3 regions of the Lysinibacillus sp. NPDC093688 genome follow, and region 2 is predicted to be linked to each of the others. Evidence: riboswitches for the same ligand, from Rfam matches in the RefSeq annotation. Region 2 holds a riboswitch; each other region holds the start of a gene.
The links. Region 2 has a riboswitch for cobalamin ahead of cobT (nicotinate-nucleotide--dimethylbenzimidazole phosphoribosyltransferase). Riboswitches for the same ligand answer to the same signal wherever they lie in the genome.
Positions count from the first base shown of each region.

Region 1: linked by a shared signal. The riboswitch ahead of ACQKN2_RS09820 (hypothetical protein) and the one ahead of cobT (nicotinate-nucleotide--dimethylbenzimidazole phosphoribosyltransferase) in region 2 are both predicted to bind cobalamin.
Region 3: linked by a shared signal. The riboswitch ahead of ACQKN2_RS05285 (FecCD family ABC transporter permease) and the one ahead of cobT (nicotinate-nucleotide--dimethylbenzimidazole phosphoribosyltransferase) in region 2 are both predicted to bind cobalamin.

Region 1 covers NZ_JBNNUX010000009.1:86,713-97,132, forward strand. The annotation lists gene ACQKN2_RS09785 (energy-coupling factor ABC transporter ATP-binding protein) at 1-265, opposite strand, end outside; gene ACQKN2_RS09790 (energy-coupling factor ABC transporter ATP-binding protein) at 258-1,124, opposite strand; gene ACQKN2_RS09795 (energy-coupling factor transporter transmembrane component T family protein) at 1,121-1,864, opposite strand; gene ACQKN2_RS09800 (ECF transporter S component) at 1,931-2,530, opposite strand; gene ACQKN2_RS09805 (nucleoside hydrolase) at 2,552-3,514, opposite strand; gene ACQKN2_RS09810 (LacI family DNA-binding transcriptional regulator) at 3,567-4,580, opposite strand; gene ACQKN2_RS09815 (GTP-binding protein) at 4,960-6,900, shown strand; gene ACQKN2_RS09820 (hypothetical protein) at 7,419-8,183, opposite strand; cobalamin riboswitch at 8,435-8,618, opposite strand; gene ACQKN2_RS09825 (amidase family protein) at 8,703-10,172, opposite strand.
Region 2 covers NZ_JBNNUX010000032.1:38,412-48,831, reverse strand. The annotation lists gene ACQKN2_RS19980 (trimeric intracellular cation channel family protein) at 1-588, shown strand, start outside; gene cobT (nicotinate-nucleotide--dimethylbenzimidazole phosphoribosyltransferase) at 802-1,857, opposite strand; cobalamin riboswitch at 1,973-2,149, opposite strand; gene ACQKN2_RS19970 (response regulator) at 2,679-3,281, opposite strand; gene ACQKN2_RS19965 (ATP-binding protein) at 3,268-5,442, opposite strand; gene comX (competence pheromone ComX) at 5,498-5,674, opposite strand; gene ACQKN2_RS19955 (polyprenyl synthetase family protein) at 5,689-6,555, opposite strand; gene ACQKN2_RS19950 (SapB/AmfS family lanthipeptide) at 7,213-7,380, shown strand; gene lanKC (class III lanthionine synthetase LanKC) at 7,416-10,013, shown strand; gene ACQKN2_RS19940 (ABC transporter ATP-binding protein) at 10,079-10,420, shown strand, end outside.
Region 3 covers NZ_JBNNUX010000004.1:77,307-87,726, reverse strand. The annotation lists gene ACQKN2_RS05310 (YheC/YheD family protein) at 1-691, shown strand, start outside; gene ACQKN2_RS05305 (ATP-dependent helicase) at 809-2,965, opposite strand; gene ACQKN2_RS05300 (precorrin-3B methylase) at 3,198-3,872, opposite strand; gene ACQKN2_RS05295 (ABC transporter substrate-binding protein) at 3,930-4,928, opposite strand; gene ACQKN2_RS05290 (ABC transporter ATP-binding protein) at 4,990-5,763, opposite strand; gene ACQKN2_RS05285 (FecCD family ABC transporter permease) at 5,764-6,753, opposite strand; cobalamin riboswitch at 6,943-7,127, opposite strand; gene ACQKN2_RS05280 (DinB family protein) at 7,414-7,887, opposite strand; gene ACQKN2_RS05275 (sensor histidine kinase) at 8,292-9,656, opposite strand; gene ACQKN2_RS05270 (response regulator transcription factor) at 9,634-10,341, opposite strand; gene ACQKN2_RS05265 (DedA family protein) at 10,380-10,420, opposite strand, start outside.

The DNA of each region.
Region 1 (10,420 bases), on a different contig from region 2:
CGTCCGGATTTTGAAATACATAACCAACCTTTCGAGATACTTGAGCAGTCGTATAATCTTTTGTATGCCAATCTCCAACAGTTACCTCGCCTTCAGTTGGTTTTAATAGACCGTTCATTAATTTTACTGCTGTTGTCTTTCCGGCCCCATTTTGTCCAATAATGGCTAAGCGTTGGCCAGTAGGAACAGTAAGTGTCAAATTTTCTAATGCTTTTGTTCCATCGGGATAAGCGAAACTGACATTTTTCAATTGAAGTTCAGTCATAAGCACTCTCCCCTACGCTTGCCCAACTTATGCTTTCAGGTAATTCCTCGTCACGAATCGGGACATATTTTAATGTAACACCGTTTTTCTGTAAATTAAGAGCGACCTCGGTTACATGAGGATATTGAATGTTAAATTCTCCAAATCGTGGATCGGCAAAAACATCTCGGGTCGGACCTTGTAAAATAATTTCTCCCTCGTGAAGGACAATTAAATTGTCTGCATATTCAGCAATTAAGTCCATTTTATGTTCTACTAGAATAATTGTTTTTCCCTTATCTTTCATAAGACGAATGATATTAAATACATGCTCCGTTCCAATTGGATCTAACTGAGATGTTGGCTCGTCAATGACAAGGATATCGGGATTCATTACGATGATTGAAGCAAGTGCAACACGTTGGCGTTGACCACCCGAAAGTTCCATTGGATGTTTTTCTCGTAAATGCTCGATTTTAATTAGCTTTAATATTGCATTTACTCTCTCTATAATTTCATTTTCTTCTACACCTAAATTTTCGAGCCCATATGCTACTTCGTCAAAGACAGTATCTTTTACTCCTGATACTTGGATGAAAGGATTTTGAAAGACATAGCCAATCTTTTCTCCTAATTGACCTAATTGGTATTCTACTATTCTTTTATCATCGACAATAACGTCCCCTTCAAGGTCGCCTTTATAAAAGTGTGGAATGAATCCACGTATGATATTACAAAGAGTCGTTTTCCCCGAACCATTGTTGCCAATAATGGCTATGAATTTCCCCTTTTCAATTGTAAAAGACACATTTTTTATATTCCAATCATCACTAACTGGATATCGATATGAGACATTTTTCATTTCAATTATAGTATTCATGTAAGTATCCTCCATAACACCAATCCTACTAAAATGAGAATATAGACGAATGGTAAAATTCGATCAGCTGTACTTTTTGTTAGCTTATGCAAACTAGTCTTCTTTGTTGGAGCTGAAAATGCTCTCGATTCTAAAGTAATTGCTCGTTCCTCAGTACTTGATATAGATGATAATATGAGAGGAGTTAAAGTTGGGATAAATGCTTTAGCTCTTATGAACATTGACCCTTCCGTTTCTACTCCACGTGTTTTTTGCGCATCCATAATTGTGTTAGCATGGCGTCGCATTTCAGGAATAATTTGTAATGTGGATAAAACAACATACGCTCCCATTGGAGGTAGGCCAGCATCTTCTAGCGATTTTACAAAGTCACGAACCTCTGTCAAACGGAAAAATAATATGAAGGCCGAACCCATTGCAAGAATACGAGAAGTAAGCGTTAATCCATAATTCAAGCCTTCCTCAGTCCATTTGAATATTCCCCATTGTCCTATCAGATGATCACCTGGATAGAAAAAGAGCTGCATGAAGAAAACGATAATTAGTAAAAATAACAAAGCCTTCACAACAGTTCCAAAAAATTCTTTCAAAACGCTTGCAGCGGCAGCGATAAGAAGTAAAATTGGAAAAACTAGAAATGAAAATTTAAACCCGGGAATTATAAGAACGGCAGCTGATACAAGTAATGCAAAGAAAAATTTAGTCAATGGATGCAGCTGCTGAATGAAATTTTTCTGCACTGTGAACCCTCCTCAGAAAAAGTAGATCTTTCCGCTCATGCAGAACGGAAAGACTTCATGAAAGTACTATCGGTCTTCACGTTTCATGTATAGAGTCCCGTAATTCATTTTTGATAAATAGCGATCAGACATTTTTCTTACAATAAAGTAAACGATTAGAGCAGATACTACTTTGTCCGCAATTTCAAAGATAAAGGATGAGGCAAACACGGCACTCCAAATTTTTTGTCCTGAAGCAAGGAATGTAGCTGTAAGGAGAGATCCTGTACTTCCTGTTGCTCCTCCAAAAACTAACACTGTAATCGGAGCAGAAACTATAACAGCAATAAATGTAATCACAATACCGGAAATAATCGTTTTAGGAATATTTTTAAACATTCCTCCTTTAGACAAGTATCCTACTCCTAACCCAATCGCCACCGATGTAATGGCATATGGAAAATACGTAGGATTGAAAATACCATTTATAAGGTTTGTAATTAATCCAGCAAGTAATGCAACCCAAGGACCAGCAACGACCCCGATTAAAATGGTTCCAATCGTATCAAGAAAAATAGGGAGCCTTAAAACGTTAGCAATTTGAAAACCGACAATGTTAACTGCTACACCAATAGGAATAAGAAGCATAGACATCATATTAAAATCATCTTTAAAACTACGTTTCATCTTGGATTCCCACCTTTTTTATTATTGATTGATTTGACGGCCCATTTTTGCAACCGCTTCCATAAATTGATTGACAAAAGCTTCACGATTTACCGAATGCAAAACTTTTACATTATGAGGTTTGCCAGAGCGGTGCATGTAATCTACAACCGTCGCACCAGCAGTATGGCGCCCTTCTGTTTCAACCGCTACAAAGCAATCTTTCCCTTCAAAAAGTTCCGGAGTGACAACATAGGACACAGCACAAAGATCATGCAAACGAAAACTATTTTCAAAATCTGTTTCTTGAAAATCATTATTTTTAGCATTTTGAATATAGAAGCGAAGCATTGCCCCAATCTTTTGAGATAAATCTGTACCCAAGCTTTCAATTTGATTCAATTCTTCCATATTGATATACGCTTTATGTGTAACATCAAGTCCGCTCATAATAATAGGAATTCCAGAACGAAAAACGATATTAGCTGCATGTGGATCAACATATACATTAAATTCTGCAAAAGGACTCATATTGCCGGATACAGCTGCACCACCCATATACGAAATATAGCTGATTTTTTCTTTTACGTCTGGATGGGCAAGCAGTAATGCTCCGATATTCGTAAGTGGGCCAGTTGCGATTAAAACGATAGGTTCCTCACTTTCAGTTAAAACAGCAATTAAAGCATTTAAGGCTGTTCTACCACTTTCAAGTAAATCCGGCTCCGGAAAAATGACTTCTCCTAACCCACTCTCTCCGTGAACATCATCCGCAACCTCAAGTTCACGGAAGAAAGGATCCTTCAAGCCTCTTGCGATTTCAATATTTTGTTTCATGTAACTAGTAAAAGCTCTAGCATTGTAGATCGTTTTATCTTGAGTTTGATTTCCTGGTTCCGTTGTAATTAACTTTATGTCCAGATCATCTCGAGAAAAAGCTAATAATAGCGCCATTACATCGTCAATTCCCGGGTCACAATCAATAATTACTGGTATTTTTCCCATCAAGTTCACTCCTATAGTTAATCTATAATTTTTACTGTTTTATGATGATAAGTTACAGTAATAAAAGTGATGTACTACTTTCTCGTACTACTAGAGTCGGATTAAACATAATAGATTGCGTTTCATTATTCTCAAGTTTTTGTATTAAAAGCTTCACAGCCTCCCGTCCCATTAGATAAGTATCTTGACGAATGGTAGTAAGCATTGGTATTAATGCAGATACTAACGGAATATCATCAAAGCCTACGATGGATAAATCCCTCGGTATATGAATACCAAGCTCGTGAGCCATACGGTAAACACCGAATGCCATCACATCATTAAAGGCAAATATAGCCGTTATTTCTTTTTTCATAAGGAGGTCTTTGGACTTTTGGTACGCCATTTCCATCTGAAAGTCCCCTTCAATAATATGCGATGGCGAAAGTTCAACGCCTGATTCAGCCAATGCTCTTTTGAAACCCTCTAAACGTTCATTAGTCAAAGAAATAGACTTTGGTCCAATAATGCACGCTATCTTTCTATGTCCCAGTTCTGTTAAATGCTTTCCTGCTAAATATCCACCTTTATCATTATCTAAAAAGACACTGGAATGTTTTTTTTCATTTTTTCCCCTATCGACGAGAACGAAAGGAATTTTTGCACGTGATAAATGCTCTTCATCCGAAGACTCCAAAGAATCTTTTGCAGAAAAAATGATTCCATCTACCTGTTGTTCTTCTAATAGTCGCAAATATCGTTTCTCTTTATCAGATTGATCATCAGAATTACAGATGATTAAACTATATTCTCTTTCATTCGCTTCATCTTCCACCCCCCGACATAATTCAGGAAAATAAGGATTAGAAATGTTCGGAATAATTAACCCAAATATTTTCGATTGCTTCGTAACAAGACCACGAGCAAATTGGTTAGGCTGGAAATCTACCTCCTCCATTACTTTTAATACCTTTTCACGTGTCTTTGGAGACATTCCCTCTTCTTTTTCATTCAATACTCGGGAAACAGTTGTAATGGAAACACCCGCTTGTTTAGCAATATCTTTTATGGTCCATCGTTTCATCATCTTCACCTACTATTAAGATCACTCTTTAGGAAAACGTTTTACGAAAACGTTTTCTCAATTACCATATCATGACATAGTTAAATTGTCATTATTTTTTCAGAATAATCAGAAAATGATAGATGCATAATTTGTACATTTACACATCTGTTAAAGATGATTATCGATGGAAAAGATTAAATGGCCCTTGTTCATATTAGCCGAGGTTTATCTGCTTTACGCCTTCTCATGGTGTGGCTACAATGTCATTGCGAATAGACTCCCAGAAATCAGAAATATATTAATATTATTGTTCATTATCACTAACAAATTTTATTCGAAATATTTTTCAACCCAATCTGTTACAATGTTGTTAATGGATGAATAGAAACGAGGATCTTTTATGCATGTAACAATTGGAGTACTTGCTCACGTCGATGCCGGTAAAACAACATTTTCTGAGCAGTTACTATTTCACACAAACAGTATTCAAGCCCGTGGGCGAGTGGATCACCAGGACACATTTCTAGATAATCATGAACTGGAGCGTCAGCGAGGCATTACGATTTTTGCGGAGCAAGGTCGCATGACGCTTGGAGATGATACATATACATTGATCGATACACCTGGGCACGTCGATTTCTCCCCAGAGATGGAGCGCGCCATTCGGGTTATGGATTATGCCATTATTATTGTAAGTGCCGTCGAAGGAATACAAGGCCATACTGAAACAGTGTGGCAACTTTTACGCCAATATCACGTCCCAACCTTCTTTTTTATCAACAAAATTGATCGTGAAGGAGCAGATGTTGAAGCCGTTATGGCGCAGCTTCAAAAGGATTGCTCTGTGGATGTTCTATTCGTAGACGAACCGCTCCGAGCTGACTTTGTTTCAAATGATATGATGGAGTGGCTTGCTGAACATGATGAGCAGCTTCTCGATGCTTTTCTTAATGAGACATTGGATAGCTCAAGCTGCATAACTCATATACAATCGTTGATTAAACAGGAAAAGGCCTTTTTGTGCTTTACTGGCTCTGCCTTAAAAGATATTGGGATAAAGGAATTCCTAGCACAGCTCCCCCTCCTTACAGAAACACATTTTAATTACAATGCTCCGTTTCAAGGTGAGGTGTTTAAAATTCGTCATGATGGACATCAACGCTTAACTTTTATCAAGGCTTTACAAGGAACGTTACATGTCCGTGATGAACTTTCATTTGGAGACGTTACTGAAAAAGTAACTGAGATTCGACAATACAATGGCAGCCGTTTTGAAACATCTCAACAGGTTAAGGCTGGGGAGATTTTCGCAGTTAAAGGGATTAGTCAAGCAAACATTGGCGATATCATCGGTTATTCAAGTAATCCTCAGCCCTATGAGCTAGTACCGACTTTACAGGCAAAAGTACACTATGAAGGTGATCAGCATATAAAGGAAGTTTTAAAAGTTTTCCGCACACTTGAAGCAGAAGAACCATCATTACGTGTGCTATGGCATGAAAAATTTCAAGAAATTCATGTACATATTATGGGTGTCATCCAACTCGAGGTGCTTATCGAAGTGCTTCATACGCGCTTCTCGCTAGACATTTCATTTAGCGAACCACAGATTTTGTATATGGAAACGATCGCCACAACTGTGACAGGCTATGGTCATTTTGAGCCATTAAAACATTACGCAGAAGTCCATTTATTGATGGAGCCAAATACACGCGGTACCGGCAATACATTTGTCAACGCATGCCACGCGGATGATTTATCAGTTGGACATCAACGACTCATTGAAAAACATTTATTCGAGCGCGATCATCATGGGCTGTTAACCGGTTTCCCCGTGACAGATATTCGCTTCACGCTCTTAACGGGTCGCGCACATATTAAACATACTGAAGGGGGCGACTTCCGTGAAGCAACATTCCGTGCATTGCGGCAAGGGCTGGAACAAGCAGAAAATGTATTACTAGAGCCATATTACCGCTTTAAGCTTAAGGCCTCTAGTGATTTTATAGGTCGCATGATGACCGACATTCAGCAAGCTGCCGGTACATTTGACGCGCCCATCATAACTGAACATGATGCGATTGTAACCGGTCGCGCCCCTGTCTCAACATTTATGAACTACAGTACAACCTTTGCCGCCTACACCAATGGAAAGGGCGTACTCTCACTACAATTTGATGGCTACGATGCGTGTCACAATACAGAAGACATTATTGAGCAAATTGGCTACGATAAGAACGCCGATCCTGAATATTCATCCTCTAGTATTTTTTGCGCAAAAGGCAAGGGCTACTCCGTTCCATGGCACGAGGCACAAGCAGCGATGCATTGTATTGACTAAATTTTTAAAAACAGGACATGATTTGTTAGATCAATGTCCTGTTTTTCATGTTTCGTGGGTATTATCTTGTCTCGCGCGGGTATTTACCTTTCTTCCGCGGGTATTCTTGCCTTCCGCGGGTATTTGCTTTCCTTCCGCGGGTATTTCCTCTGCTATCGCGGGTATTTGCCTTTCTTCCGCGGGTATTCTTGTCTCGCGCGGGTATTTGCTTTCCTTCCGCGGGTATTTCCTCTGCTATCGCGGGTATTTGCCTGCCTTCCGCGGGTATTCTTGCCTCGCGCGGGTATTGCTTTCATTCCGTGGGTATTTCCTCTGCTATCGTGGGTATTTACCTTTCTTCCGCGGGTATCTTTGCCTCGCGCGGGTATTTGCTTTCCTTCCGCGGGTATTCTTGCCTTCCGCGGGTATTTGCTTTCATTCCGCGGGTATTTCCTCTGCTATCGCGGGTATTTGCCTGCCTTCCGCGGATATTTCCCCTGCTATCGCGGGTATTCATCTTCACTCCGCGCATATTTAATTCACAAAGCTTGTATCATTTTCCGTGCCTGTTTGAAAATGCGGTATGAAGGTTCCACAACAACGTAGCTATGGGAATGAGAGAAATCCATTAAAACCTTGCCAGGTCTACTTTTCAAAAGTTGTAAATTATCAATCAGTTCGAGCAATAGTTCATGACCGTTACCACGTGGGTGCCAGTTTAAATGATAATCATTTAGTTCCTTCACCGCTTTTAAAAATTGATGATACTCTCGCTCTACAAAATTAATCAGTTGTTTATTTTTATGAGCTACTCGTGATAAATCGTCTAAATATACTTCATAAAAACGCATCACTATCGAGCACAATAAATCATTCACCCGAGCAGCACTTAGTATTGGCTTAGGAGCATGGGAAAGTCGCTCTATATTTGGTTTTGCACGAGTCGAATCAATGCGTGTAATTAAATGATACTGCTCTCCATTCACCTCGTACACAATTGGATTTGTCGGCATATACATCATAAAATCATTTGTTTTTGTTTTTAGTTGATCTGTAATAGTCGCCTTTGCAAAAAGGTGGCCATTAAAACTTTCATTTTGAATCCAAATAATATCTTTGTTATATAAAATTTTATCAAACAATCGTTCATTACTAATAAGATTGCTAGCTATTAATTGATCGACAAGTGATTCTACAACCATTCTTGTGGTAGCTTTCTTGGCAACCTCAGTGCGTGGCTGCTTACAAATTTTCATTTCTACATATTGCGATTCCTGTGCTGTACATTCATGAATATTCGTCATAATTCCATCCTCTTTTCGTACATATTTTCCAAAACGGAAGTCTTCTTTCGCATAAAAAAAGGATCTCCTACAATTAGAGGAAATCCTTCATTCTATCTTTTTCATTCATCACATAATGTCAAATTATACCCAAGAATAAAAGAACTGCCTTGAAAGCGATTACCTTCTTTTATTTTGGGCGTTTGACGTACAGTGACGAACAGAGCATTCTGTTTTGTCAACATGCCACCTCCTATTCCTCGTAGGGTTATGGTGTGTACTCATAATAGGCAGGTATCCTGACTCATGATCATCGCTACCTTTCCCCTTCCCGTCGTTAAACAGTGGTATATGAAAAGTCGCTCACATTTACAGTTGCGGGACAGTGTTGGATTTGCACCAACTTCCCTTTTAAGTAAATTGCACGCAATTTACACCTATTACTCCACGCTATTCAGTTGTTAAGAAACTGGAAAATACCAATTCCCTTACTATTAATTGTAAAGTACTGTATTTTCAAAGTCAATTGAGTCTGGGATCTTATGACAACTCAGGAGCTTTTCGTAAATTACTTGCTTGTTCATATGAAAATGCAAGTTTTATTAAAACATCTTCACTAAATGCAGTCCCTGCGAAAGTTATGCCAAACGGTCTGCCATTTTTCATATACCCTGCTGGGACGGCAATAGACGGATATCCAGCTTTCGCGCTAATTGTCGAGCCTATATATGATGGAAACATAATCGCATCTAAGTCATATTTTTTTAATGTATAATCGATTCCTTGTTCTTGAGAAAAATACAAATCCTCTAATTTGGCATTTAAGTATTCAGAATCTCTTAACGTGTTCGGTAATTTCTCTCTCGATTCCAATTTATCCTGCCCATATTTTAACGACTTTTCTTCCGATAGTTTATTAAATTGAATTAACTCAGAAATAGAATGTACAGGAATGTGAGAAGGTAGATTTACAAGGAAATTATTTAAACTATGCTTAAATTCATATTGCGGTACTGCCCATTTCCAGTCCCTATGGAAAGAAGGAATATCGATGTCTTCAAAAATAATGGCTCCTTGCTCTCTTAAAACCTGAATTGCCTTATTAAAAAGGGTTTCGTCATATTCCTCTGACTCATAATAAGTTTTGGAGGCATTCGTATAAACACCGATTCTAGCACCCTTTAATCCTGTAGCTTCTAAAAAGATTGAGTAATCTTGATGTATCCTTCCTTCGCTTTTATATGTAGCAACGTCGTCTTGATCTACATCCGTTAATACGCCCAATAAAATAGCTGCATCTGTAACCGTTCTTGCCATTGGCCCTGCTGTGTCTTGAGAGTATGTAAACGGAATAATGCCCTGTCGACTAATGAGCCCAACAGTCGGTTTTATGCCGACTACTGAATTTGTAATAGCAGGACTTAAAATCGAGGCATCTGTCTCCGTTCCAATTGATAGAACAGCAAAATTCGATGCCACTGCTACCGCCGACCCCGAGCTGGATCCTCCAACATAAAGTTCTGGATCTCCATAAGGATTAAGTGTTTGCCCACCTCGAGAACTATACCCCGCCCACATCGTACTCGACATACCGTTCGCTAATTCAGTCATATTTGCTTTCCCTAAAATAACAGCCCCCGCTTCACGGAGTTTTTTTACTAGATATGCATCCTGCTCAGCTAAATAGTTTTCTAACGCTATTACGCCTGCACTAGTATGCATAAAATCTTTCGTTTCGATATTGTCTTTTAAAACAACCGGAATTCCGTGTAGAGGTCCTCTAACCCCTTTTGTCACTCTTTCCTCATCTAATGCTTCAGCAATAAATATCGCTTCAGGATTAATTTCAAGCATAGAATTAATTCTCTGACCATCTTGATCATACTTAGCAATTCTGTGTAAATAATACATAGTTAATTCTTTTGATGTGATCTCACCATGTTCCTTAGCTACCTGAATATCAATTACTGACAATTCTTCTCTAAGAAAGCTATTAAAATTTATCCCCATTTAGTTTCCCACCCTTCTTTACTCATCACAAAACGGCATTCAAATTTTTAGCGAGGTTCTATAAATATATTAACATAAATTCTAAAATAACCCAGACTTTAACAGATCGGTTATAATGTATGTAAAACGGTTTAGACCTTATCGTATCGGTAATTGTATAATCAATCTCTTCTGTTATACATTTACCATCTAATAATCAACTCAAAGCAGCTTATTGTATAAACATAAAGTTACTTCCCACTTTTCTC
Region 2 (10,420 bases):
AGTATCATTGGAACAATTGCCTTTGCTATTTCCGGGGCAATAATTGCAATGGAGGAAGAATACGATTTATTCGGTGTCTATATACTCGGTATCGTAACTGCTTTCGGTGGTGGAGCTATACGAAATCTACTAATAGGTTTACCCGTAACTACACTGTGGGGACAGGATATGATGTTCCAAATTGCCATTGCAGCGATTACGCTATTTTTCTTATTTCCACATCGACTTATTAAGCATTGGCATCGCTGGGGCAATTTCACTGACGCTATTGGATTATCGGCATTTGCGATTCAAGGTGCTCTTTATGCTGTGAAGCTCGACATGCCTATTAGCGCAGTTATTGTAGCTGCTGTTTTAACAGGGTCAGGTGGTGGAATTGTCCGCGATTTATTAGCTAGACGACAACCATTAGTCCTCCGTGATGAAATCTATGGTGTTTGGGCAGCACTAGCCGGGCTTATTATCGGACTTCAACTATTTTCAGGCGATATCTTTATATATATATTATTTGGTGTGATTATCATACTAAGAATACTTTCATATATAAAAAAATGGCGTTTACCGTTACGGAAGTTGAATCGAGCATAGCTTTCTTTCCTTACACCGTTGTATAAAAACAAGCCCAAATAACATTATTTGAGCTTGTTTTTAATCTTATACCTGTTGTTACTCTTCTATCCCTATATGTCTTATCCACTCATTATAAATAACCATTTTTCACCACTATCATACTACTTTGCAGAGTGCATCCATGACAGCAATAATAGGCACCGAATGTAAACATTGAGCTGTATCTAAAAATTACTTTTTCAACAGTAACATAGCTTCCTCTAATGTAGCCATGTTTTTCATCATAGAGCTTGCTGCATCCAAAATAGGAAAGGCTAAAGCTGCACCAGACCCCTCTCCTAATCGCATATTCATTTGTAGCATCGGTTCAATTCCTAGCATTTCAGCGGCGATTTTTGCGCCTGGTTCTTCAGAGGCATGAGAAGGAATAATATAGTCTTTTACATTAGGTTCGAGCTCGTATGCAATAAGAGCAGCAATAGTAGAGATAAAACCATCAATAACAACAGGTTTGCGATGTGCAGCAGCAGCAAGTATCACCCCAGCCATTGCACCTATTTCTAACCCTCCGACTTTTGCAAGAATATCTATAGCATCATGACGATTTGGTTTGTTTAATGCAATAGCATTGTGAATGACCTCTACTTTATGTAATATCCCCCCTGGTCCAACACCTGCACCGAAGCCTGTCACTTCATTCGGATGACAATCACGAAGAACCGATAATATAGCAGCACTCGGTGTTGTATTACCAATGCCCATTTCACCTGTCCCAAGTACATTGATCCCATTTTTGATTTCTTCCGTAGCTACTTCAATTCCTACTTCAATTGATTGGATGGCTTCTTCCCTTGACATAGCAGGACCTTTTGCCATATTGTCCGTACCATATTTAATCTTTTTAATGATGACACCAGCATCATGCGGAATATCCTCTTTTACGCCAACGTCTACTGTGACAACTTTTGCATCTGTGATTTTTGCGATAGCACAGACACCCGTTCCTCCTCTAGGGAAATTTAACGTTTGAAAGACCGTCACATTTTGCGGATTTGATGTTACCCCTTCATCACAAACACCATGATCTGCTGCACAGACAATAATTGCTTTATTTTCAATCGTAGGAAATAGTTCACCTGTTATACCGGATAGTTGCACAGCTAGAGCCTCCAACCTCCCTAAGCTACTAGGTGGCTTGCAAAGTGCATCTATGCGTTCCCTTGCTTCCTCCATCATTTTGTGGTCAGCGCTTTGAATGTTTTGAATCGTTTGTTGTAATAATTGCATGAAAATTTCCCCTTTCTTTTTTGCCCTTGTTACTCGAAGAATGATTTAAAGAAAAAAATAAAAAGCCTGTAGTTTATTCCATAACAAATAAACTACAGACTTTTCCATCGTCTATATAATACGAAGCAGATAGGCAGGTCTCCTGGCTCAATTTCAACATTTCATAGAACCTTCCCAGAACGATGCTAGTGGCATTCTCTATGAAACTCCCTTTTACAGTGGTGGGACCGCTAAAGCTTTTCACTTTATTCCCTATTCTCCCGCAATGGGCACCTAATGCTTTTATGCAATTATTTTAAATTTACGACAAAGTGTTTAATGTGTCAATATTTCAAATCTTTAAGCTTCATTGGTTTTTAAAGTGAACGGCTATGCTTAATAATTCATATTTAAAAACTTTAACACAAAATATCAACGTAATCACTGCATTAGTAGTTAATACTAATAGTTCATTTAGATTAGTATTAAGATTTCGAATCCCTAAAATAAGTGTTTTTCTAATAGCTTCAATAATAATTAAGTGGATTAATAGAAACAATTAGCATTGGAAATTTTCAACAAATCACCATAAACACCCGATAGCGTGTCCAAAATCATGATAGATCCATGAGTATTAGTTCTCGTTTCAAATAAGTAATACATCGCACAAATTATTTCTTTTTCCAACAAAAAAAACGCATTAAGGATTGTTTTAATGTTTGATAAACAAACCCTTTTAAATAAAATACTGCAAAAATGATCTCAGAAACTCAAATGAAAGTTTTATCTATATGTACATATTCGAGAAAAATCCTTTGACTTATTGTCGCAGAGGTCATAACTTATGAAATTTGCTTTATCCATTTAATCGCAGCTTCAGCACGAGTTTCAACATTTAGTTTAGAGAAAATACTAGTAAGATTTTTTTCAATCGTTCGTTGGCTTAAGCTAAGTTCCATTGCAATTGTTTTATTTGGTAATCCGTCTTTTACTAAATCTAAAATTTTTTGTTCTCTTTCGGTCAACCTAGTTGATTTTTCTGTTTTAGAAAAATTCGAATTAAGTTGTTTAATTAAAGAAAGTGGCATGATAATTTTTTCTTCTAATGCATAATTGATAGTGTCAATCAATTGTTTTCTACTATCCGATTTACTAACAAATCCACAAACCCCTTTTTCTAACAAATCGGTAATATATCTTTCGATGTTATAGCCAGTGTAAATAATTGCAATTGCTTCTGGATGAATATTGATTATTTTTTCTATAAATTCCAAACCATCCGTATCTGGCAAATTAAAATCAACTAAATAAACGTCATAAGGTGCTTTGGTTAACTGTTGAAGGGCAAGATATGGATCCGTAAACACATCTGCATGACAATTTAGCTCGGCTTTTAATATGGCCTTAGTTCCTTCACCAATTGCAATATGATCATCCAACACCATTATTTTCAAGATCCTCACCTATTTTCATAGATATTTTGATTACTACACCAGATGGGTGATTAGGGGTGATTTCAAATGTACCTTGGTAATAATTAATCCGCGCTTGTATCCCCATTAGCCCAATACTTTTGATTTCGTTTAACTGATCATTCATATCTAGACCTATACCATCATCAATATATTCAATAATAAGTCTTTGAGCTTTTGATGTAAGGTTAATATGAACGATATGCGCCTGTGAATGCTTATTAGCATTCGATAGTAGCTCTTGAATTATACGATAGATAGTAGTAGCTTGCTGTAATGATAAATCCTCAATTACCTCAATATTATCTCTGATTATAAAGTTAAAACGGATTTTGTATTTTCCTATTAATTCATTTAATGACTTATAAAGACCCAATCTTTCAATTAAAGGTGGGTATAAATTCTCGCAAATATCACGAGTAGTATCCATAATATCAAGTATTTCATTACGTAAATGTGAAAATGTCTCTTTTTCTTGCATATCTTTAACCGTCACTATCGCTTCTTCAATATTTCGACTCATACGAATTAAATCCTGTAAAATCGTATCATGAATCTCTATTGATAAACGAATACGCTCTCGTTCCGTTGATGATATCCATAGCTTGCTATACCAGCGTTGCGAATGTAAAATATCGAGTTTTGCCAATTGGGCAGCAAGATTATCCATTTTAAGTGAATTGTCGAGAATACTTTGTACATAATATAAAAACAATTCAAGCATTTTTATGGATTCGAATGGTATTTTATTAAAACGAGTGTCTACGACTGCTAATAACTTCGAATCAGGTGTTTCATGTAGTACTAAAATGTAATTTTCCTTACTTTTATAGATTAAGTTGGGACAAATTGTACTATAATTCTCCTCATCGATATAATGTAAACGACCCCTTATATCATCCTCCACAATTTCAACATGATTTAACTTTAACATTCGGCTCAACTCTTTTTTTATACAATCTACAAGATTTTCAAAATTAGAATATTGTGTAGATTTTTTTATAAAGTGATAAAAATCTGAAAAATTATAATCCTTTAATGTTGCCATATAACGAGCGTTTTTTATTTCCAACCATTCTTTACATGACAGAATAAAAATCATAGCAATAAAAATAATCAAAAAATAGAGGCTAAATAGATATATAGTGCGTGCTTCTTGAAATAATATTAAAATAAAAGATACTATTAAACTGAATGGAATTGATAACTTTAAATGTTCAAACATTCGATCAAGTGCATATTGCAAATTTACGTAAGATTCCGTCAATTCCATATAAATTAGACAAATCGGTACAATCATTAAAAATAAAGCAGTCACATCAGCTGGCAAAATCGGTGTATAGTTGAAAAGTATTGGAATACCATAAAATATCACTATAGGCCCTATTCCTAAAAAGAATATGAAGAAAAGTGGTTTTGCATAGTACTTCATATTACTTTTAATTGCTAGAATAATATTAATCATTAATAAACATGATAAAATTGAATAGACTAAAATTTCGAATATGATCTGCACCGTTATGAAATCTTCAATAGTAATTCGTAATACATTAATAGTAACTAATAAACCGCCCATCACAAAAAAGATAGTGCGCAGTTTTTTTTGCACAGAATCGCTCACTATTCTTAATAAATGAATGCAATAGAAAAAACAATTTACTAAGCTAATAAAAATTGCTAACGAATTAAAAATGTTACTAAAGAAATCACCCCGTCCCGCTGCGCCAGCACTAATATAAGCTAGCGCTGTAAATTGCAAATGGAAAATTAAATATTTTTTATTTTTTGTTAGAGGACGTTGTAATAAATAGATACATAATGCACTTATAAGTAATGAGTATATTAGAGGAATAACAAAATGCATTAAAAGTTGACCTGTCATACCCTCATAAGACACAGTAAGTGTTTCGACTTTGCCTTTATGCCATATAGTTAGACTCTCCGCGTGTGTAACAGTGAATGGAGAAGAAGTATGGGGTGGTATTTCCTTACCATCGATTTCTAGTATTATTGTGTTTGGCTCAAGTTGCTGATGTACACCCCAGCCTTCTTCTTCAATATTATGGATATACCATCTTTGATCTTGTTCTGTGATAGTAATTCCTATAATTGGACCTTTTGATATGATGATCAAGCAATACAATTGAACAAAAAAAATGAGTACAAGTCCAATTAAAATTTTTACTTTATTATGCACGCCAGTATAATTGATACGAATCTCTCAGTGATGGCTTTACTGCATTATCAAATGATTCTAATATTAAACTGCTCTCTAAAGGACTGATATTTAAAAGTGAAACCTTCCCTTCTTTAAAAAGTGCTAAAATTTCTTCATTTTTTTGTAGATATTGAATAATTTTCAACATTTCTCTTCACCTCATCAAATATATTGTCTAAAAATTGAAATATCCTTGTCTGGGTATAGCTGTTGTAGCAAATCCATTGCAAGCCTGTGGTATTTTAATGTCATTAAATGCATATAAATTGGCAATCCTGAAGCTTCGATTTGCTGTGCAGTAATGTGTATATCCGTTATGGAGTCTACTTGCTTTATATAATGCGCTCGTAATTCATCAAATATCGGACTCTCGTATTGCAGTAAATATAAGATAGGTAATGTTCGCTTTTTCATACTTATATCATTTTGCTTCCCTAATAAGTCCTCATAATCATTTCTTAATTGTGCCACTATTGCTATATAATGAGCACATTTTTCTAACTTTTCTTCATACTTCCCATTTGCTAAAGTTTGCCCAAGGGTACAAGCCAGTGCTATTAAAGAGCCTGATTTCTTTTTCACAACTCCTAAATAAGCTTCTTCTGAAAAAATGTTATTCGTTAAATCATGATGTTGACCGTCAGCAGCTTGAAGTAGATAATTATAGAACAACATTATAACTTCATTTTGATATGGTATTTCAAGCCTTTTCAGCTCTATAAACAGAATACTAACGAGGGAAGTCGAGGCATTAAGTAATATGTTCCTTTCGATTCCCCACTTCGTTTCATCACCATCTTCGATATCGTCGAAAATATCCGTAAAGAGAATACATAATTCTAAAATATTATAAACGTCTTTAATCGCACTTGTTTCTATTCCTTCTGCCATCTGAAAATGCAATTCACATAAATTAGTAAAATCACCTCCTTTATGTTGTGCCATTAGTGTTTCTAAACAATTTTTAAATTCGCTTGACAAATGGTGTTTATTTACAATTAATTTAAGATCCTCAATTAACTTACCCATTGGTCACCTTACCTAATATTAGTTATTTATAATATCCATAATACCATATACAGTTATTTTTCCAATATTTTTGTAATAAATTAAAACAATAAGTCTATTTTAATATCTAAAATTAGTCAAAATTGAAATACCTTTGTTTCTTTAAAAGAGTCACAAATTCATATTTGTTTGGCTAAGATCTCTGTTACTTTTTCCCTATTAATAAATAGTGGTTAAAATAGTAATAAATAGTAATATCAATAAAAAAGAGAGATTCTAACGTTTCGTAAAGGTTTACATAGTATATAAATATCAACACCAATATAATATGTATATTTTCTTATTTAAGGATGTACAAAATCATTATTCTCCGAGGTTAAATGATGCTTTTAAATCTGTATGAACCGCCGAAAATTAAGACAACGTGTGATATAAAACACGCTCTAAATATTGCATTCACTACTTTGGTACAGGGAGAATTTCAACCCACGATGAATATTTTTAACGAATATTAGAAGATTAAATAAGAATTAATTGTCAAGTGTTAAATTCCGACTTTTTTTATGCGGAAATACGCACTTGAAAGGGTAGTATTTGTACTACTAATCTTAAAGTAACTCGAGTGTAAATAAGGAATTTGTTGCAACGAATTTATATTTAGTCTAGGAGGTATACAACATGGTAAATAGTAAGAAAAAATCAAATGTTCTAAAGTTACAAAAAATGAATGTAGAAAATGGTCATAACTTAAATGGTGCCGCGCGTAATTCCGCAAACAGCCAATTTTTATGCGTCGGTTATCCTAGTCAAGTGAGCGTATTTAATTGTCATCTTCCAGGATTCTAAAACTTAAATAACATTTCAGAGTGGAGGTAATAATAATGGATTTGCGTTATGTACAGTATATTAATCTTAAAGAGAGATATTATGAGCCTCCACTTGAAAAGGCAACAGAGATGGCTCTCGAAATTTCTAATGTACCATCTAACTGGGTTATAAACTCGGATAAACATTGGACATATTATTCTAAGACCGACTCTTATTTGCCTGTTCAAGGTTGGAAGGTACATATTAGTTCTACCCCAAAAGAAGCCAAAGAAATGTTGAAAGTTGTTTCGAATTTTTTGTTTGAAAATTTAGTTCCATTTAAGCATGTATCTAATGTGTGGGAATTAATATTAAAGAATTCTAAATATGGTGACAGAGCATCATCAGGTAAATTTATTACTATTTATCCAAATAACGAAAATCAATTTATTTTCCTTTTAGAGAAGTTACATTTACTTTTGAATGACTTTTCAAAAGGTCCATACATACTGAACGATAAAAGATGGTTGGATGGAAATGTTTACTTTAGATACGGGGCATTCAAGGAGATGTACTTAATAAACGGTGCATCAAGAATTCCAGCCATTCAAAATCCTTTAGGGGAGTTAATACCCGATTCTAGAGCGCCATATTATACGGTTCCTGATTTTATAGAAGAACCGCTAATTGTTAAAAAAATGACGGAAGAGCATGAAAAAATACAGACTGCTGTATCAGAGCTTGATAATTATACTATTGAATCTGCTTTGCACTTCAGTAATGGTGGTGGGGTTTATGTGGCAAATCACATACCTTCAAATACTAAAGTGGTATTGAAAGAGGGTCGACCATATGCAGGTTTAGATGGTCAAGGAAGAGATGCGGTAGAGCGTTTAAATCATGAGGCTAGTATTTTAAAAAAACTACTAGGATTAGAATCTGTGGTTTCATTTCATAAAACGTTTCCAGAGTGGGAACATGTATTTTTAGCAGAAGAGTATATTAGTGGAACATCTTTAGATACTTGGATAGCAACGAATTATCCATTCTCTGCACAGCAAGACTCAAATGAGTATTGTAACAATGCCTGTTCTATACTAAGGCAATTAAAAGATGCTCTGCAATCTATCCATGCTAGAGACGTTGGTATGGGCGATCTACAGCCGGCCAATGTAATGGTAACAGCTTCTAACGATATTAAACTAATTGATTTTGAAGCGGCTAGTCATATAAACGACAGTATTCCCTCAGGTTTAATGCGGCTTGGTTTTGTTGGAGCCCCAAATCTTTCACGGGAACAGACAGATTGGTTTGCCTTACTTCGCATCGCAAGATATGTGTTTCTACCGATAGGACCCGTTCAAGATATAGCGGTGAATATCATAAAAAAACATGATCAATGGATTTTTGATCAATTCGGTAGTCAGGCAATGCGTTTGATTGAAGAAATTGAAAGTGAATGTAATAAAAGGAGCGTTATCCCGCAAAAAAGTCTTCTCTCTGCGCCGTCTAAATACTTTAGTCGATTAGATTTACCGGAAATTATCTCATCAATCAGAGCAGGTATTGTCAATAATTTGAAGTGTGATATTAAGCTATTATCGGGGGATATCCGTCAGTATGAAAGTTTAGGTGGAATCTTTAATATACTAACGGGTGGCTTCGGAGTAATCATGGCATTAATGCGCACAGGCGATGTACCTGAAAAGGCAAAATCCTGGGCATTAAAGTATAGTGCGGAAGAATATATTAATCAGCTTGATAATGGGCTTTTTTCAGGAAAAGCAGGAGTTGCAGGCATACTTTATGAATTAGGGATGATTGAAAGATCCAAAGCAATCTATGATTCAATAGAAGTAGAATCGGATAATGCAGATATTTCAATCAGAACGGGATTAGCTGGTATAGGCTTAGCGTTTATCTCTGCATCCTATATACCCAATTTAAAGTCCATGCTTGATCGTGCTATTAAAATAGGTCTTCAGTTATGTTCCCATCTCGAAAAAGACATAGCAGTAACATCTAACGATGCTGATGCGATTCCACTAGGATTAATAGATGGATGGTCAGGTGTTTCTCTATTTTATAGTGCTTTATTTAAAGCTACAAATGAAAAAGTATGGTTAGAACTTTCTCTGCAAGCTTTAGAAAAAGATACAAGTATATGTATTATGGATAATTCAGGAACGTACCAAGTTAACGATAAAGAAAACACAAGGTTTATTCCGTATCTAGCCGGTGGCAGCGCGGGTGTAGGTCTTAGCATGATAGAGTTAAGACATTTGTTAAAAGACCCGAGATGGGAAACTGAATTAAGGGGAATAGGAGAAGTGGCTAGTTCCAAATGTTTTTACGGTTCGGGTCTATTTCGTGGCTTAGGTGGGATGATCATAACTGCCAACACAATTGATATCGAGCTTCAAACGGGAGGAAGATTCTTAGATAAAACATTAAACACCTTAAATTTATATGTACTTAGTGATAATGATAAATATTTTATGCCAGGAGATTATTGCTATAAGCTTTCAGGTGACATTTTTTCTGGAGCAGCGGGGATGTTGTTGGCACTGTCAGGAATAGAAGAAGATAGATTTTCTTGGTTACCATTACCTAAATTGAAAGAAACTTTTTCTTCAAATCAAAATTCAGCTAAAGGAATAGCTGTTCTTTAGGCTTATAAAATTATTAATTTGCTATAAAAAATTCAAATCAATTAGCTAGAATGAGGCAAATTCAAATGAGTAAAAATAGTGAACGTAAAAATCCAAAAGCTACAAATGGTAAAGACTTTTTACAGCTTATTAAAATAGCTAATCCACCAAAATGGATCATTATTTTCGCTGTCTTTTTAGGATTAATCGAAACCGTTGCTGGGTTACTAATCCCATTATTCACGATGAGATTAGTAGATCAATTAACAAATTCAGCGTTTAATATTTCCTTTATGCTCTTACTCGGAGCTATTTTAATTATACAAACAGTTTTCTCGGGGTTATCCTTTTATTTTATGACTTATATCGGAGAAGCAATTGTTTCCTCTATTCGAAATCGATTGTGGAACCATGTACTACGACTCCCT
Region 3 (10,420 bases), on a different contig from region 2:
TCCAGAATCAACACTTTACAGTCTAGAAAACCTAATCTATTTATTAGATAGGTATGAGTATGTTTATGTGAAACATACTAGCACCGGACAAGGAAGAGCAATTTATAAAGTCTACAAAAGAAAAGATGGACAGTATTGTTTTAACGGATTTACCATGCAAGGTGAAGAAATAAATAAGTGTGTGGCAGCAATTGAGGATTTCCATCAAGTTCTACACCCATATGAGAAACACGATAGATTAAGCGGAATTTATATTATACAGGAGGGAGTCATGAGTCTAACCCCTGATGGGGATTCAATATCCATTCGTGTTCATGTTCAAAATCTAAAGGGAAAATGGATAATTGGTGGTATTTACGGAAGGATTGCAACTGAGGATCATGGGATTGTTAATTCAAATCGTGGTTCTCAAGTAATACCGATTGATGAATTATTATCAGATTATATGTTGATGGATAATACAAAGAAAGATAAAACAATAGCTTCTCTAAAAGAAGATTCAATTTTAGCATCTGAAGTAATAGCATCCCACTTTCCTTGTAGAGAATATGGCATTGATTTCGGAATAAATCTTGAAGGAAAACCTATATTATTTGAAGTAAATACAACACCAAGCATAAGTAGTTTTGCCAAAATTGATAGGGCGATCTGGAAGGAAATTGTTGAGATTAGGAAAATGCAAAATGAATAAAAGGTCCATTTGGTGGTAAGAAGATAATGAGCAATGACGTTTATTTTTCCATCAAGGAACCCCTACAAAATAGCACTATTATAAAAGCGTATTCGAAAAATCCCGAATACGCTTCCTTTAATCTTCAATCGTTTCTAAATAGCATTGCTGTAAACATGTATCCGTCAAAAATTTCTTAATCCCCGTAGCAAATGACAATTCAATCGTGCTACTCGTAACGGCTAATATTTCTCCTTCTCCTAAAATCACATGCTTTACTTTTGAGCCGACGATTAACGCTGACTCGGTTGTAATCGTCCGCTCATTACGGTATTGCTTCAGTACTTTCCTCGGACTTTTCGGCGCTTTCTTTGGCAATTCCTGCGGAGAGACGATTTGTTTTAACGCCTTCATGAAAATCGATGGCACCACACTTGTTTTAAAGCGCTTATTATACGAAATTAATTCTAAATGGCGAATCGCACGCGTGATACCGACATAAAAGAGTCGTGTTTCTTCTTCGATTTCTTCTTCCGCCTCACTAGGTAAAATCCCCTCAATCAAGTCAATCAAATACACATGGTCAAATTCCAAGCCTTTTGAACTGTGCAATGTTGTCAGTGTAATTGCATTCAATTCATTTTTCATATGAGAAGAACGTGCTAAATTTTCAAGCTGCTTCAAACGACCCGCAAATTCGGTCATCGTCGTCGTATGACGAGCAATTAAACCGAGTACATCCACAATATCTAGTAAATTTTCATAATTAAAACCGAGATTCTCACTCATATTCTTTAAGGTGCGCTCATAACCAAAGTCATAACGAATATGCTCTAGCATGGCTGTTGGCGTCGTTTTATCAAATTGAATGCTATCATACGTTTTGCGAATGCGCTTAATATATTCAGGCTGATAATCCTTTAACTCAACATGTTCTAACAACTGTGTGAATACACAGCCATCTTCTGGCACTTTCTGTAGCGCCTTCAATTGCGTTGGTGTAATATAAGCATTCATTTTTCTGTAAACTTTTTCAAATACCGTAATATTTTTTGTATTGTACGCTAGACGCATGAAGTTCATAATATCCTCCACGACCCAATGCGTGAAAAAGCGAATCGTGGAATCTTTCATATAGAAAGGCAAACCTGCTCTGTCAAAAGCGTCCATAAGCGGAATGGCTGACGTATTATTTCGATATAAAATAGCCGTTGAGCCGCGCTTAGACAGATTTTTCAATTGGTCCACTAAATACTTGGCCTGTAAATTGTAATTCTCGAGGATTTTAAACGAGATCGGTTCTGCAGCAGGGTTTTCCGTAAACATTTGTTTGTTAAAACGCTTTTTATTTCGCTGAATGAATATATTGGCTGGCTCTACAATCGTTGCAGCTGAACGATAGTTTTGCGTCATAAGTAAAACATGCGCCTCCGGATATACCTTTTGGAAATTCAGCAAATAATCTGGCTCTGCACCGCGCCAGCTATAAATGGCCTGATCCTCATCTGCAACGACGCATAAATTTTGATGGACTGCGACGAGCTTCGCGATAATCGCATGTTGAACGGGTGATGTATCTTGACTTTCATCCGTTAAATAATAATCGTAGCGGCGTTGGTATTGCGCCAGCACCTCTCGATTTTTCGTGAAAATATCATTCGCCATTAATAACATATCGTCAAAATCAATTAATAAACGATCACTACCTGTGCGTTTATATTCCTCATAACGCTGTAAAATCTCGACTTTTTTAGGTACCTTTACTTCTGCAATTGCCCATTCCTGTTCTGGCAGCATTTTATTTTTGATAAACGTTATGTACGTCAGTAGCTCGTCTAACTGATCTTCGGTAATTTTTGTGCTATTTAATTGTTCAAAAATCTCGCGAAGTACTCGTTTTTTTGAAACAACACCAGGCTTGTCCGATTCTTCAATGATACCGTACGAAATGCCCTGGCGTTCAAGTGTCTGCCGCACAACTTGAAATGCTAAACTATGAATCGTCGAAAAATCAACCGGTGGCAAATGCGGGAAAAACTTTGCAAAACGTGCCTTCATATCATCGGCTGATGCCTTACTAAACGTGACAGCCTTTATGCGAGAAGGATTCACACCAAGCGCCTCAATCATATAGCCAATTCGCATAATAATCGTCGTCGTTTTTCCTGAACCGGGAGAAGCCAATAGTAACAGCGGCCCACTCGTTTGTAACACCGCCTGCGTCTGTACATCATTTAGATGAACGCCAAGTGAACGCTCCTTTTCCTCAAAAAACGCTTTTTGCGCTCCATTCATATCAATCTCTCTCCGTTCAAAAAAAGTCTATACTTTATTATACCAAATGATGAGGATTCATCCGAGGAAAGCCGCACAATATTAAAGCAAAAGCAGGGGAACATTCACACAAGGTTGTCTAATAGATGCTACAGAGCTTATATCCATAAAGAAAATTTTTAAAACAAAAAACATATCATTTTATTTTTTAAGCAATAAGTAGGTTTATACAATATTTTTAATGAGGCAACCATTAATTTATTAGCTTTTGCCAATAGTCTGCTGTTTTTGTTCTTTTGTAAAATTTATAAAATGGTTCTTTATGGAGGGCAAGTTCTTTATAGAGCTTAATTATTTCCTGTAAAAGATTTTCGATATGCTGTACAGGTACTTTTTTCGCAAATAGCTCCCCTGCCTGTGCATTTTTCCCCATAGGAACAGCCCCTAAATACACATCAAAGCTATCTTTCTGATATACTAGCCCAATATCATCATAAACGGCATTATAACAAGCTGATGCACAGCCATTCATATTAATGCGAATTCGGCTTGGCACTTCCAAGCCATCAAGCTGCTGATACAGCTCCTCTGTAATTGTTGCTGCATCCATCTTAACCCCATCACAAAAATCACAGGCCTTCATCGCAACAACCTGTCCTTGTTGCGCAATATATAAACCAACCTGTTCCAGCTCTTGCGTCACTCTTATCAGATCTAACGTCGGCACAGAAATCATGATGTTATAAGACGTAGAATATTTAATCGCTCCACTCTTTCCAACTACTTCTGCGATTTTTTGAAATTGTGCTGGTGTATAATGTTTGTTGATAATTCCAGGACTCACGGCAATACGTGTAAATTCACCTTCACTGTTTAACTTAGCAAATGTTTTTTCAGGAATATTATTGTTAAATGTATTTATTGTCATCGTTTCCCATCCTCCTATGAAAAAAGAAGCTAGCAATTGGCTAGCTCCTCTTCTTTATTATTGAAAGCTTTCTGGATAAAATCCTTTTGCTAATATTTGAATTGCTTCAGCTGCACGAACACCTTCAGATGCTGCTGATAGTGGTAAAACAACGAAACGTCCGTTTAATACCGCTTCTGTTTCTTTTAATGCCGGATCATTTTTCAGGAAATTAATTTTTTCTTGAGCAGTAGTTGAACCATAGTCAATTACAACGATAACTTTGGGGTTGCGCTCTACTACATCTTCTTTAGAAACTGTTGCCCAGCCAGACTTAACATCATCGAAAATATTTTTTCCACCTGCTACAGTCACAAGTTCATTCATGAAGTTTTGTGCAGCAGTGAAAACTTCTTTCTCACCACTATCAAATACAAGAACACGCAAATTATCCTTATTTTGCGGAAGCTTCGTCCGAATGTCCTCTACTTCTTTTGTCATTTGCTCAATTAATTTTTCTCCACGCTCTTCCACACGGAATATTTTAGCAATGTTTCTGATATCGGCGAAAATATCCTCTAACTTAGGATTTGTAATGCTTGAAGATGTATGTAAATAAGTATGAATGCCAAGTGCTTCTAGTTCTTCTGGAGTCCCAACACCCTTCTCACTAAATCCACTTTTCCAGCCTGCAAATAAAAAATCTGCTCCTGAATCAATCACCTGCTCCTTTGTTGGGTATTCCTCAGCTAATACCGGAACTTTTTCATACGCCGCTTGTAACGGTGGATAAATTGCATCATCTAAATACGCTGTTCCAACCATTGAATCCTCTAAGCCTAACGCTAGCATAATTTCTGTTACATGCTGATTTAAGCTAATGGCTTTTTTAGGCGCTTCCGTATAAACTTGTGTCGTACCGTTATTTTCAATCGTTACTTTCGTTGCCTCTGCTTTTGCTGGTTCTACTTGCTCACTTTGCGATGCTGAATCTTGTTTTTCCTCGTTACCACAAGCCGTTAAAATACTTACCATTAAGATTGCAAGAACAAGCCATACGCTTTTAAATGTCTTCATTTCTATTTCTCCTTTTTTCAAAAAATATTATATAGAATGAAATCTATGATCCCTTAACTAACTATAAAAATTGCTCAGATATATAATAAATATGGGGTTTTTTCGTGATAGGATGCACGCTCACTTCCGCATGTACTCCAAACACTCTTTGTAATAATGAGGGCGTTAATACATCAAATGGTGTCCCGTATGCTACGATTTCTCCGTCCTTTAAAACATAAATTTTATCACAGTAAGTTGCTGCAATATTTAAATCATGCAAGGCTGCAATGACCGTAATCGGCAAGCTCTGTATCAAATCCATGAGCTGGAGCTGATGCTGAACATCTAAATGATTCGTTGGCTCATCTAATGCCATGATCTTAGCCTGTTGTGCCAATGCTCTTGCAACAATGACTCGTTTTTTCTCACCACCGGATAATGAACTAAAGGTACGCTCACTTAAATGTAATACGCCTGCCTGCTGCATCGATTCCTCGACAATAGCAAGGTCTTCTTTTGTATCCACTTCCATAAGCCTTTTATGCGGTGTACGTCCCATTGCAACAAGTTCCTTAACCGTAAACTCAAATAGCACTGGTGTTTCCTGGCCTACAACGGCAAGTTGCTTCGCTATTACCTTTGAAGATTGGTTGTAAATATTTTCATTAAATAAAAATACTTCTCCTTCTTGAGGTTGTAGCATACGGTACATATTTTTTAATAGGGTTGATTTCCCACTACCATTAGGCCCAATAATGCCAACAAACTCGCGTTCTTGAATATGTACAGAAACATTGTTTAATATTTTCACCTGATGCACGGCAAAAGAAAGGTTTTTTGCTACATAAACCATCTAATTCTCCTCCCCGAAAGAATACATTTGCTTACGCAACATCCATATAAAGAATGGGCATCCGCATAAAGCCGTAATAATTCCAATCGGCATTTCCTCAGGCGCAATCACAATGCGAGCAATTGCATCTGCCCATATTAAAAATATCGCACCCATTAATGCACTAACTGGCAGTACAAACTTATAATTTGAACCGACAATCATGCGTACGATATGAGGAATAATTAGGCCAATAAAGCCGATTGCGCCACTTACTGCAACAAGTACACCTGTCAATAGTGAAATTAATAATATTAGTAGCAGTCGAAATTTCTCTATATTAACACCCAACGTAACAGCAGATTCTTCGCCAAGTAAAAGTAAATTCAAATGACGTGCATGGAGACGTAAAATTGCGTAAACGACAGTTAAAACGATGAATGGAATCATTATATTCATCCATTTCGCTCCAGCCAGACTTCCCATCATCCAATACATCACAGCCTTAATACCGCCCTCTTCCTTCGCCATCATCAGCATAAAATTCGTCAACGCTGACAAAACTAGTGACACGGCAATCCCTGCTAATAATAGTCGTATAACTGAAATACGCCCTTCAACCCGTGCTAAGAAGAACACGATTAGTACAGCAATCGTCGCCCCTATAAAAGCAGCGAATGATAGCGCATACATACCAAAAATCGAAAAACTACCAAGTAAAATAACAGACGTCGCCCCTACAGAAGCACCGGATGATACCCCTAAAATGTACGGGTCCGCAATTGAATTGCGAACTAAAGCTTGAATGGCTGCTCCCGAAATAGCAAGACCCGCTCCGACTATTATGGCAAGCACTACGCGTGGAGTACGAATTTGCCAAATGATGATTTCCTGCGAACGACTCCAATCCTCTGTAATAGCAAGTGGATTGAACGGGATATGCGATAAAATAATGCGCCATACAATACTAGGTGTAATTGACACAGAGCCTACCATGATCGCTAATGTCATCGATATTAGAACGACACCAGTCAATACTAATAAGAGTAGGTTGATATTTCTTGTTGTTGAATTCTTCAAAACGCTCTCCTCTCTTAAATCAAAGGGCATAAAAAAAATCCCCTTGTCTGCAAGAGGATGTCATAGTGAAAAAAGGGTGTCTCAACCCGGCCACTACAACCATCCTCGTGGTTCAATGTAAGTTTGTTGCTTTTATTGGCAGGTATCCTGGCTTAGGTTCATCATCTATACGCCTTCCCATAGCTCGCTACAGTGACATTTTGTATAGACTCCCCATTACAGTTGCGGGACAGCATCGGATTTACACCGATTTCCCTTTTAAGCAAACGATCAAAGTCATTTGCACCAACAAAAAAATATTTATTAAGTTATAAGAACAAAACTATTAAAATTCCTAGATAGCAATTCCATAATATTCTTCATTTAAATGAAATTATAAATAAATTAGCATTTAATAGACGTAAGAGAAAACTATTCTAAATGAATTATTATTAGAAAAATATAATAACTTAACTAGCATTTGATTTTACCGTTAAATGAAATTTTAGTCAATTCACTATTGTTAATATATTTCTTTTTCAAAAATAATACTTGTAATTACATGCTGTCATTGGCTCTTAAAAGCTGTTTCAAATACAGCCAACAATAAGTTTAATAGGTTTGGTTCTCTTGATATGCAATCTTCACCCGTTCAATTTGATCAAGATGGTTTCGAACGTGTTGCACTCGAAATTCCAGCAATTGCTTAAATGTGAACTGGGCCTGATCGACATACACCCCCACTCGCTTGCTTTGTTCACTAGTTAGATGGTCTAGAATAGGCTGCATACTGGAACGTAGCAATTTAAAAAGAAGCAAATGTTGTTCACGGTCCAACAAATCATAACCCAAGTTATTTGCCCAAGCCTCTTGGTCAAATGAAATCAGAAGCGGCGCATCCTCTGCCAAGACTTTTTTAAGCCTAGATGTGGACGAAATCTCGGAATCCGTTACATGTATGAGGATTTGATGAATGCTCCATTTGTCCGGTGAGGGCTTGTAACGAAGCTCCTCCTCTGTTAATCCTTCAATGGCTTCCCGAAGCATTGTGTATCCTAAAGCGTACTCCTTAATTAACTCTTCCAATTCATTTCCTCCTATTCTCAAGTATTGCTTATTAAAATACCAATAAATATATATTCTTGTTTCTGCGAAAGAATCCTTTTATTTTTTCTTCAACTAACCTGCTGCTTAGTACAATAAGTTCAACATTAAATTATCCAATACTTGTTTTTTATTGGTAACATTATTTATTGTGAAAACCAAAAGAGCCATGCTACGCTATATATGTAGCGTAGCATGGCTCTTAAAAGCTGTTTCAAATATAACCAACTTCTTTTGTTACGAGACCTGTTTACACTTTATTACAACAGTTAGAAACACAATCGCAGTCACAGGCTGAATCTGTCTAAAATGCCTTTATCAACATCATTTGATACTCCACTAAAGTACTTTGATAGACAATTTGGGATTTCTTACGTCAAAAATATTTATTTACTAAATGGTAAATACAATGCTACTGTCGTCCCTGTTCCCTCTTGACTTGTAATTTTAATTTCACCTTTATACAATTTCATAATCCTATTTGCAATGCTTAGTCCTAAACCAGAGCCTTCTGTTTTTCTAGTTCTTGCTTTATCCACCCTGTAAAATCGTTCAAAAATATTACGAAGTTCTTCCTGTGGTATCCCAATTCCATAATCTTTTACACGTATAATGGCATGTTGACGATCCTTTTCTATAAATACATCAATCTTATCATTACTATATTTCATGGCATTATCTAGAAAAATAATCATAAGCTGTTTAATTTTTAATTCCTCCGCAAATATAACAATTGGATCCTCATCATAATGTAACGATATTTCACGCCCATAAACTTGTTTCATTTGATTTAAAATTCTCTGGCATAAAGACACCAAATTTAGCTCATTCAATTCTAGAGCACTTTCATTCTCTAAGGTAGCTAAGTCTAGAAGTGTCTGTGTCATTTTTTGCATTCTGTTTGCTTCCGAAGTAATGGCATTAATTGCTTCATCGGTCATTTCTTGATTTTCTAATCCATGCCTTCTTAAAAAATCAGTATAGTTCATAATGATCGTTAAAGGTGTTTTTAATTCATGGGACGCATCAGACACAAACTGTTTTTGTTTTTCCATATGGTCTTGAAGTCTGTGAATCATTCGATTAAACGTTCTTGCCATTGTATGGAGTTCATCTTTTGTCTGATTTTGAATGGTGATGGGCTTAGGAACCCCACTCATTTCAATTTCCTCCATAGTTTTAATCATGTTTGAAATGGGCCTCATAATCATATTGGACAACCATTTGCCACCAAGCAAGGAGAAAATAGCAGCTAATAAAGTGCAGAGGCCTAGAATGGCACGAAGTATATCTTTATCAGTTTCAAAACCTAATAATCGTTCTCCAATTTCTATACTCCCGGTAATTTGATTACCTTCTTTAATTGGAACACGAACAATTAAAACCTGTTCCTCATCTTGCTCTGCCGAAATCAAATGTGTTTGTGCTTGCTTTGATTCAGCGTACTTACCTTGTATCGTTTTTGAAAGTAATAAATCATTGGTTTTTTCATGAATGACGTTGTTATTCGGATGTATAATTCTAATATAAGAATGGGGAGTTAAAAAATCACCTAATTTTTCGTTAATATTGCTGGATGCATCGAGTGAATCAATAACTTTTATTAAGTCCTCGGCTTTTTGAAACAGTTCTACTTCTTCCATATTAGTCGTGAATTTAATAAACGAGAAATAGACAGCGATATTTACAAGTATCAAAATACACAGCATCCAAGCAGTCGTTAATAGATTAATTTTTGTGGTAATCCTCATTTGTTTTCTCCTTTAAGGTATACCCCACTCCCCAAACGGTCGTGAATAATGGGGATGAAAATCCTTCGTCTATTTTTTTTCTGAGATGGGCTACAGTAACATCAAGTATGTTGCCTTCACCTTCATATTCCCATCCCCAAACATTCAGTAATATATTTTCCCGTGTGACTACTTTGTTTTTATTCATGACTAAATAAAGCAAAAAGTCATATTCCTTGGGTGTTAACGTAATGTTTTTTCCATTCCTAGTGACTTCTCTTGCATCTGCATCTATTATTAAATCATTCACCTTCAATACGGAATTCTCTTGAATTGCTTTAGGTTGATTGCGTAAACAAGCACGAATTCTGGCCAATAATTCCTCGATTCTGAATGGTTTGGGCACATAGTCATTTGCACCTTGATCTAAACCTGATACTATGTCTAATGTTGTATTTCGAGCTGTTAAAAGAATAACAGGAACATTCCTGTTTTCCTTTCTTAGCCTTCTTAATACCTCGATTCCATTTAGCCCAGGCAGCATCACATCCAATAAAATTAAATCAAAGTTTGTTTGTAAGGCTGCTTCAAAACCTGCTCTACCGTCGTGTTCTACTGTGACCTGATAACCTTCATATTCCAGCTCCATTTTTACGACACGAGCTATCTGTGTTTCATCCTCAATTAAAAGAACATGTGCTTTCATTTCAACCTCATCCTCTTTCCTTCTATAAAAGTATTTCTCTATATTTCATTTTTATCGAGCACAAGTCGAAACAGTTCAA